Regions from separate parts of the Kitasatospora sp. NPDC051914 genome, predicted to be linked through region 1. Evidence: riboswitches for the same ligand, from Rfam matches in the RefSeq annotation. Region 1 holds a riboswitch; the other holds the start of a gene.
The links. Region 1 has a riboswitch for cyclic di-AMP ahead of AB0M03_RS07120 (NlpC/P60 family protein). Riboswitches for the same ligand answer to the same signal wherever they lie in the genome.

Region 1 (4,805 bases):
CGTTGACGCTCTCGTAGCGGACCCGGGCGCCCGGGTAGGGAGCGTGCACGACGACGCCGCCGCCGGCATACATGCCGACGTGGTGCATGTCCCTGTAGAAGATCACCAGGTCTCCCGGTTGCGCCTCGGACAGGCTCACTCGCCGCCCCGCGTTCGCCTGCGCCTGCGAGGTGCGCGGCAGGGTGACTCCGGCCTGCCGCCAGCTCCAGTACATCAGACCGGAGCAGTCGAAGGTACGAGGGCCGGTCGATCCGTACACATACGGAGATCCGATCTTACTGATGGCGGCGGCCAGGGCGGCGGCCGCGCGCTCGGAGGAGGCCGGCCGGTCGCCGAGGTCGGGGCGCTCGAGGCCCCGGGCGGCACGGCGGGCCGCGGCGGCGGCGTCGTCCTCCGCCAGCCGGGCGCGCTCCGCGGCGGTGAGACCGTCGAGCAGCCGCTGGGCGTCGCCGAGCCGCTGCCGGATCTCCTCCTTGCTCGCGGCGAGGGAGCGGCGGACGTCCTCCAGCTCGGCGAGCTTGGAGGTGGCCTCGGCACGCCGCTGGTCGAGCCTGCGCTGGCGCTCGAGGACGCGGCGCAGGGTCTCGCTCTGGCGGCCGGCGGCCTGGTCAAGGGCGCGGGCCCGGGTGAGGTACCCGGCCGGGTCGGACTCCAGCATCAGCCGGACGGCCGGGTCGAGGCCGCCGTCCCGGTACTGCGCGGCGGCGGCGGTGGCGAGGTCGGTGTAGAGGCCGTTGAGCTCCTCCTGCCCGGTGGCGACCTGCTCCTGGAGGCGGGTGGCCTCGTCCTGCAGCCTCCGCTGCTCCTCCTGGGCGGCGTTCGCCCGTTCGCTGGCCTGCTCGGCCTCGTCGTAGAGCCGGTCGACCCTGGACTTGACGTCGGCCGGCCGCCGGGAGGGGTCGGCCGGCGCCGCGGGGGCGCCCCAGGCGCCGGTGCCGACGGAGGCGCCCACGGCGGTGGTGGCCGCGGCGGTGAGCACCAGGGCTCGGGCGAGGGCGTGACCGCCCGGCAGTTGGGGGCGACGGTGCACGGACATGCGGCGGCGGCTCCGTTCCTGCGGCCGGACGCCCGCGGCCGCCCCGACGGGCGGTCGTCCTCGCGGAGGTCCGGGGGCAGACGTTAGCGAGTCCCGCCGATCTAGTCCAAACCCTGTCATCCACGAATATTTGACCTTCAATCGGACATTCAGCCGAATCAGCCCGCCTGCCTGCGGGAACGGCCGCGGGCCCGGCCCCCTGGGGAGCCGGGCCCGCGGCAGGCCGCCGGACGGAAGGTCAGATCCGCACGATCGCCGAGATCGGCATCGCGGTCGCCGAGACGTAGCGGACCACCGCGCCGGTGTGCGGCGCGTGGATCACCTGGCCGCCGCCCACGTACATGCCGACGTGGTGCCGGTCGCTGTAGTAGATGACCAGGTCGCCGGGCTTGGCGTTGGCGATGTTGGTGCCGACGTTGGTGCCCGCACCGGCCTGCGACTGCGAGGTCCGCGGGATCGACACGCCGGCCTGGCGGTACGCCCACTGCATCAGACCGGAGCAGTCGAACTGGTTGGGGCCGGCGGCTCCGTACACGTACGGGGAGCCCAGCTTGGACTTCACGGCCTCGATCGCCCGGGCGGTGTAGGAACCGGTCGGCACGTCGGCGGTGCCGAGGTCGGGACGGACGGTGTCGCGCGAGGCCCGGTCGGCGGTGGCCTTGGCGGCGGCCGCGGCGCGGGCCTCGGCCGCGGCCAGCTCTTCCTTCTCCTTCTGGGTGAGGGTGTTCAGCAGGGCACTGGCCTTGGCCAGCTTGCCCTGGAACTCCTCCTTCTTGGCCTTGAGGGCCCGGGTGCTGGTGTCCAGCTCGGCGAGCTTGTGCTCGGCCTCGGTCTTCTGGACGTCCAGCTTGGCCTGCTCGGCCTTGAAGGACTTGAGCGTGTCGGCCTGGGTCGCATTCATCCGGCTGACCGCCCCGGCCTGGCCGAGGAAGTCGCCGGGGTTGCTGGAGAGCATCAGCTTGACCGTGGGCGAGATGCCGCCGTCGCGGTACTGCTGGGCGGCCACCTCGGCGAGGCGGCCCTGAACGCCGCTCACCTCCGCCTGCTGGCGGGCGACCTGGTCCTGGAGCCGGGTGACCTGCTTCTGCAGGTCCTGCTGCTTCTCGGTCGCCGCGAGGTACTCCTCGTTGGCGGCCTCGGCCTGCTCGTTGAGCTGGTCGACCTGGGCCGCGACCTGCTCCTTGGTGGGCGCCGGGTCGGCGTGCGCACCGGTCTGCGAGGAGAGTGCCACCGCAGTGGCGGCTGCCGCAGTCAGGATCGAGGCGCGGGTACGGCCGACGGGCTTGGGACGACGATGGGACGCCACGAAGGCGGACTCCTTCTTCCTCACACCGCCTACCGGGTGAGCTGACGGGTTCGGGCCGGAAGCATTGCCCTACGACGCCTCACGGCCACCCCTGCACGGTCCGCGGTCCGATCCGCGGCCCGGCCGGCGCGGCCGACCTGACGCCGATTCACCCCGGGGGAAACGTGGTTCCCCGGCTCCGTTCGACAGCGCCCCCGCAGGGGCTCCCCGTGGGCAGTCGGGCTGCCCTGCTGCGTCGCGGACTCGGCGGTGACCGCCACCGTCGCCCGGGTTGGGCGCTCGACTGTGCGGCGGTCCGTGGGTCATGACCCTAGTAACCGATCCGTGATCCGTTCAAATCCTTGTCAGAAAAACATCGGGGGAATGTTGTCGTGAAAATGTGATTGCGACTGCCGGTGACCGATAATCCACGCTCGGCTGACGAGTTTTCACCGCACGCCCGACAAAGCCGACGCCCGGGCGTGTCGGAGATCACACGGTGATCACGACGCGCCCGGGCGTGTCATGCAGCGTCAGAAACGCCGCAGGTGGGGCATATGTCCGAATTGCTACCGATGGGTCAGACGCGGCGAATGGTCTTGATCGGCAGGATGTCCGCATCCATCAGCTTCACCACGTCGCCGGTGCGCGGCGCGTGGACGACGAGGCCGTTGCCGACGTACATGCCGACGTGGTGCGCGTCCGAGTAGTAGATGACGAGGTCACCCGGCTGGGCGGCGGCCAACGAGGGGACGCGGGTGCCGACGCTCGCCTGCGACTGCGAGGTGCGCGGCAGCGACACGCCGGCCTTGGCGTACGCCCACACCATCAGACCGGAGCAGTCGAAGGAGTTCGGGCCGGTGGCGCCCCAGACGTACGGGGTGCCGCGCTTGCCCATCGCCGCCGAGACGGCGGTCGCCGCGTAGCCCGCGGCCGGCGGCAGGCTGCCGACGTCGTAGCGGTCGTCGCTGCGCGAGGCGCGGTCACTGCCGAGGATCGCGGCGCGCTCGGCGGCCGTCAGCGTGCTCAGTAGGCGCTGGGCCTCGGAGAGCTTCTTCTGGACCTCCGACTTGGCGTCGTTCAGCGCCTGGGTGGAGTTGTCCAGCTCGGCGAGGATGGCCGCGGCCTCCTGCTTCTGCTGGTCCAGCCGGCGCTGCTGGTCCCGCAGGCCCTTCAGCGTGGACGCCTGGGTGTCGGTGGCCTGCTCGTTGCTGGACGCCCGGTCGAGGTAGTTGTCCGGGTTCGAGTCCAGCATCAGCGCGACCGTCGGGTCCACGCCACCGGTGCGGTACTGGTCGGCGGCCACCGCGGACAGGCCGGACGCCACCTGGGAGAGCTGCTCCTGGCCGCGGGCGATCTGGTCCTGCAGCTGGTCGGCCTGCTTGCGGAGCTGGTCGGCCCGCTCCTTGGCGCCGTTGTACTTCTCGGCCGCCTGCTCCTGCTCCTCGAGCAGCTTGTCGACCTGGACCTTCACCTCGTCCTTGCTCGGCTTGGCCGGCGCGGCGTGTGCGGCGGCCTGGGCCGAGAGGGCGACCGCAGTCGCGGCGGCAGCGGTGAGCACGGTGACCCGCGCGCGGCTCGGCTGCTTGGGACGGCGGTGGGAGGCCAAGGGACTAGCTCCTTCTTCCTGCTGGACTCACCCGATCGAGTGGACGTCCGGAAAATAGGTTTGACGCCAGACCCTAGTGAAGATCCGTCCCCGGCGCCACTCCCCGACCGGGCGAACTTGTCGCACGGACCCGGATTTCACCACCCCGACACAACCCCGCCACCTGGGCCGACGGCCCGTCAGGGCCTGGCGAGCCGGTTGAGCAGCAGAATCGACGCGACCGGACGCGCTCCCGCCTTCCGCACGCCGTCCGCGACCTCCTTGTCGGTGGAGACCACCACGACCGGCCGGCCCTGCGGCTCGGCCCGCACCAGGCGGCGGATCAGTTCGTCCGCGGTCTCCCCCGTGCGGCTGAAGCGGACCCGGACCCCGCGCGGCGGCGCCATGATCACCGGAACGTCCAGGTCCTGCCCGTCGAAGACGCAGGTCACCTCGGCCTGGGTGCGCTGCGCCAGCATCGCCAGCCCGCCGAGCAGCCGCATCCGCTGCTGCTCCAGCGGCAGCGTCGGATAGCCGGTCTTGGTCACGTTGTAGCCGTCCACCACCAGGTGCACCTGAGGGATCGCCAGCAGCTGATCGAGCAGCGCCGGGTCGTCCTCGGCCAGCCCGCGCCGGGCCACGTCGTGCGGGTTCGCCGAACCGGGCTCCACCGCGTCCACCAGATCGGCCGGCCGCAGCTGGGAGACCGGCAGCGCCAACTCCCGCTGCAGGCCCTGCGCCGACTGGAGCACGGTGTCGAGCAGCAGCCGCAGCCGCATGTCCTCCACGCTCCGGCCCTCGCGCGCCGAACGCCGGCCGGCCTCGGCGGCCGTCTCCAGCTCGGTGATCCGGTGCCGCAGCCGGCGCGCCTCGCCCTCCGCCGCACTGCGCTCGAC
Region 2 (4,805 bases), on a different contig from region 1:
GCCACGGGTTCGCAGCGTCCCGCGCTGGCTCCGCTGGTGATCGGCCCGGAGGCCGACTCGGAGCTGCTGGCGACCGCCGCCGAGGAGACCGGCTGCCCGAGCGCCGCGCCGCTGGGCGCCTACCCGGCCGTCGGCCAGCTGATCGCCTCCACGTACCTGGCCGCGCTGCCCGCGCCGGCGCCGGTCGAGGAGCAGGAGCAGGAGCAGGCCGCCGAGGCCGAGGAGCCCGCGGCCGAGCAGTGAGCACGGGCGAAGGGCCCCGACCGGAGCGGTCGGGGCCCTTCGCCATGCCCGCACATGCACACCGAACCTGCGCGACCCTCACCGGATCCGCACGAAAGGGAGGTCCGCGTCGGACCCGCACCTCAGACGGGCAGCCGCCGGGTGGGCGCCGCGGCGTCCGCGAGCCGGATCGAGGGGGTGCTGACGGCACGGGGCGGGCCGTCCACGGCGACGGGTGCCGCCGCCGCGTTCCACTGCGGTTTGCCGGCGCCCGGCTCCAGCCGCACGGCCTGACGCTCGCCGGCCCTGCGCAGCACGATCCGGGTGGGCGGCGGGGACTGCGGGTCCAGCCAGACCTCGTTGCCGCCGAAGGAACAGTCGAGCACCGCGATGTCGTCCGGCTCGCCGTCGGGGGCGGCACGGAAGGCCACTCCGGCCTTCCGGTAGCCCGTCAGGCGGCTCCGGCCGATCGTCACCGTCGTTCCGGCGAGCTGATGCTTGGCGGTGGCGACGGCGCAGTCGGACTGCCCTGCGGCGTCGATGAGCATGCCGTCGAAGACGGTGCCCTTGTCGCGGCCGAGGGCGTGCACGGCCACTCCCCCGGCGGCGTTGCCGTACAGCACGCCGGAGGTGTAGTCGAAGTCGTTGAGGTAGGCGCCGTGCTCGATGCCCCAGCCGCCGTTGTGGTAGGCCACGAAACGGTCGACGGTGTGGTGGTGGCGGGCGTTCAACCAGACGAAGATCCCGTTCTGCAGGTTGTTGTGGGCGAGGCAGCGTTCGAAGGTCCAGACGCCCTCGCTGGTCTCCGGCCACTCGTAGCCGGAGGCGCCGGCGGCGCCCTGGACGCCGACCGCCACGCAGTCGCGGGCGGTGCCGCCGGTGCCCGCCCCGAGCGAGAAGCCGGTGAGCCGGTAGCCGCGCGGGACGGGCTCGTACACGGTGCGGGAGGCCACGCAGGACTCGTAGGCGATGTCGTCGGACGGCTCCTGCGGGGTGCGGGTGTCCGTCGGCCCGTCCCACCAGTAGGCGTCCTCCCAGGTGTCGTGGCTGATGCAGCTGCGGAAGGTGATGCCGTGGCTGGCGTGCGGGACGAAGGCGTGGCTGCCGGCGTCGCGGACGACGACGCCCTCGACGGCCGTGCCGCGGGAGGCGTCGCCGAGCATGTGGAAGTGCAGCCCGTACCGGCCGAGGACCGGCTCGGTGACCGGGGTGCCGTTCCAGGTCTCCTTGCCCGCCTTGCGGGGGCCGACCCAGCGGAGGGCGGCGTGCCGGACGTCGGCCCGCCGGGAGCTGGTCAGGTGGACGTGGGTACGACCGCGGGGGGTGCCCTCGATCCGCACGCTGCGGGTCAGGTTGAGCACCTCGGCGCCCGCGGTGACGCCGCCGCCGACCGCGACGCGCGGGTGGGCGTGCGCCAGGGGTGCGGTCAGCGTGACGGTGCGGCCGTCGATCCGTCTGATCGTGCACAGATCGTACCGGGTGGAGAAGTCGTCCTCGTCGGGGGGTCCGGTCGGGGTGACGGCGAGCTCGTCGCCGGGCTGCCAGCCGGTCGGCGGCTCGGCCAGCTGCAGCTCGATGGCGCCGGCTTTCAGCGCGGCCGCGGCCCGCACCCACGCGGTCTTGGCGGCGCCGTCCAGTCGCAGGTAGCCGGAGCCGGTGACCCAGAGGCCGGTGTCCCCCTCCACCACCGTCATGCCGCCGCCCCGGAAGGATCGTTCGTCCACAGATGGAAATCTCAGGGCGTGCACGGAGCCGTCCGCGGGGGCCAGCACCAGGGTGCCGCGCACCTCGACGCTGCCCGCCGAGGCCAGCGCGACGCTGCGCCCGGGGGCGAAGACCAGCGAACCGCCCGGCTCCACGAGCAGCGAGCCGACCGCGGCGTCCACGTCCAGCAGCACCCGGTCGGCGATCCGCACGGCGCTCTTCGAGCCGGGTACGGCGCCGCCCCAGCCGGCCGCGTCCGACCAACGGCGGCCCGTCAGATCGACCGGGGAAGGCGAGGGCTCGGCCGGGGCCGGGGCGGCGTGCGCGTGCCCGGCAGAGGCCCCTGCAGGGCCCGCGGAGGGTGCCGCGGAGGCCGGCGGCGGGGCGGCCGGAGCGGCGAGCGCCCGGCGGGCCAACTCCCCGCCGCCGACCGCTGCGGCGGCGACCGGCGCGGCGATCCAGCCGAGCAGCCGGCGGCGCCCCGGGCGACGGTGCGAGCCCGCCCGCCGCGGCACCCCTTCGGGCATCCCGTCACCGTGCTCCATGATCGGCCCACCCCTCCCCCGGGCCCCGCCCGGGCCCGACGCCTGAAGCATAAACAAGCCCGTTTCGACCCAAGAGTTTTGCGCAGAAGCGGCCGAATTCGATCACGATCACACCGAAGAATCGATCATGAATTCATTCAAGATCGACTGTGATCGGCATCACACATGTTTGCGGTTTGAACTTAACTCTGTCTAATGTCCTCCCACGTTCGTGGTCACACGGACCCAGTTGGCCCGAACGCCGAGTCCTGCCGGCGGTCCGACTGGCAATGCGAAACGCACTTCGGCAGGGGCGGGGGAACCAGGTAAGTCGCCCGGGAACGGCCATGCGCCGTTCCTCGGCTTGGGGTGAAGCCGCGCGCGCGGAAACAGCGGAAAGACCGCTGCCTCCGCGCGGGCGGCCGGGCAACTCCAGCCCGAATCCGACAGCTCACCTCGCAGGCGTGGGAGAGGAACGCTCCTTCATGCTGTCCATCAACTCCAAGCGCGGCCGCCGCATTCTCGCCACCACCGGCGTCGTCGGCATCGGTCTGTCGATCCCGTCCCTCGCCGCCGGCACCGCCTCCGCCGCCTCGGTCGCCACCTGGGACAAGGTCGCCCAGTGCGAGAGCACCGGCAACTGGCACATCAACACCGGCAACGGCTTCTACGGCGGCCTCCAGTTCACCAACAGCACCTGGTCCTCCTTCGGCGGCACCGCCTACGCCGCCCGCGCCGACCTCGCCACCAAGGACCAGCAGATCGCCATCGCCGAGAAGGTCCTGGCCGTCCAGGGCCCCGGCGCCTGGCCCGTCTGCTCGGTCAAGGCCGGCCTGACCAAGGGCGGCCCGGCCCCGGAGATCAACCCCGGCGGCTCGTCCTCCACCACCACCGCCTCGACCGGCAGCAGCACGGCCGCCAAGCCGGCCGCCCCGGCCGCGCCGAGCACCGGCTCCACCACCGCGAGCAGCGGCTCCACCGCCTCCGCCGGCACCTCCCAGGACGGCAAGGCCTGGCAGGGCAAGAAGTCCTGGCAGCAGAACCGCTGGAACCACGGCGGCACCTACACCGTCCGGGCCGGCGACTGGCTGTCGACCATCGCCGAGCGCAACCACGTCCAGGGCGGCTGGCAGAAGCTCTACGAGATCAACAAGTCGGTCCTGAAGAACGGTCCGCACTCCATCTACCCGGGCCAGAAGCTGTCGCTCGGCACCGGCGCCACCCAGGCCGCCCCGGCCAGGGCGCAGGCCGCCCCGGCCACCGCGGTCAAGGCGAGCACCACCACCACGGCCGCGAAGGCCACCGGCTCCAAGGCCGCCGCGGTCAACTTCGCGCTCTCCAAGGTGGGCCAGGCCTACATCTACGGCGGCACCGGCAACGGCGGCTGGGACTGCTCCGGCCTCACCCAGGCCGCGCTGCGCGCCGCGGGCATCTCCGTCCCGCGCATCGCCGCCGACCAGGCCGACTACTCGACCCGCGTCTCGCTGGACAACCTGCAGCCGGGCGACCTGCTGTTCTGGTCCAACAACGGCGCCAACTCGGGCGTGCACCACGTCGCCATGTACATCGGCGACGGCAAGTACGTCGAGGCGGCCAACCCGCGCGCCGGTGTGCGCGTCCAGACCATCGCCAACTGGGCGCCGGACTTCGCCGGCCGGGTCTGATCCACCCCCGCCCCGGCGTCCCGTACGCCGGAGCCAGGCGCCCGAAGCCGTGACTGGGTCCCACGGCCCGGGCGCCCCTCTCCCGACCGACGCCCCGGAGCAGCCTTCCGCCGCTCCGGGGCTTCGGCCTGCCCGCTTTCCCGCTTCCCGCTTTCCCGCCCGGATAGGCTGACGCTCCCCCGGAGTTGAGGAGTCGCCATGGCAGCGAAGGTCACCGTCACACTGGACGCCGATCTGGCGATCGAGGTCATGCTGGCCGCCGGAGCGGGCAACCCGCAGGACGCGGTCGAGCTCGTCGTCCGCGACTACCTGGCCCGCAGCCGGCGCACCGAGGCCCGCACCGGCGATGCCGCCGACGCCGAACGCACCGCCCGGCCGCACCGCACCGTCGAAGAGGGCTGAGGGATCGTCTGACGGCCCCGGGCAACCACCAGGGGCACCGGGACAATCGCTGGGGCGCGGGACCCCCAGGGACGGCTGCGGCCCCGGAGAGAGGGCTCTCCGGGGCCGTACGGGTGTGCCGCCGCCCGGTGGGCTCGGCGGGGGGTCAGCGCACGCTGGCGCCGGTGGAGCCGCGCATCACGAGCTCCGGCTGGAACATGAACTCCGCGCGCTGCGCGGGGTTTCCGCCGACCTCCTCGAGGAGGGCGTCGACGGCGGCGGTGGCCATGGCCTCCACCGGCTGACGGAT

Region 2: linked by a shared signal. The riboswitch ahead of AB0M03_RS23385 (transglycosylase family protein) and the one ahead of AB0M03_RS07120 (NlpC/P60 family protein) in region 1 are both predicted to bind cyclic di-AMP.

What each region holds. Positions count from the first base shown of each region.
Region 1 is NZ_JBFAXX010000007.1:90,652-95,456, reverse strand. It holds gene AB0M03_RS07125 (NlpC/P60 family protein) at 1-1,036, opposite strand, end outside; gene AB0M03_RS07120 (NlpC/P60 family protein) at 1,275-2,342, opposite strand; cyclic di-AMP (ydaO/yuaA leader) riboswitch at 2,353-2,543, opposite strand; gene AB0M03_RS07115 (NlpC/P60 family protein) at 2,902-3,930, opposite strand; gene AB0M03_RS07110 (NYN domain-containing protein) at 4,110-4,805, opposite strand, start outside.
Region 2 is NZ_JBFAXX010000036.1:14,701-19,505, forward strand. It holds gene AB0M03_RS23375 (hypothetical protein) at 1-243, shown strand, start outside; gene AB0M03_RS23380 (hypothetical protein) at 366-2,471, opposite strand; cyclic di-AMP (ydaO/yuaA leader) riboswitch at 2,732-2,930, shown strand; gene AB0M03_RS23385 (transglycosylase family protein) at 2,915-4,114, shown strand; gene AB0M03_RS23390 (hypothetical protein) at 4,313-4,516, shown strand; gene AB0M03_RS23395 (LacI family DNA-binding transcriptional regulator) at 4,662-4,805, opposite strand, start outside.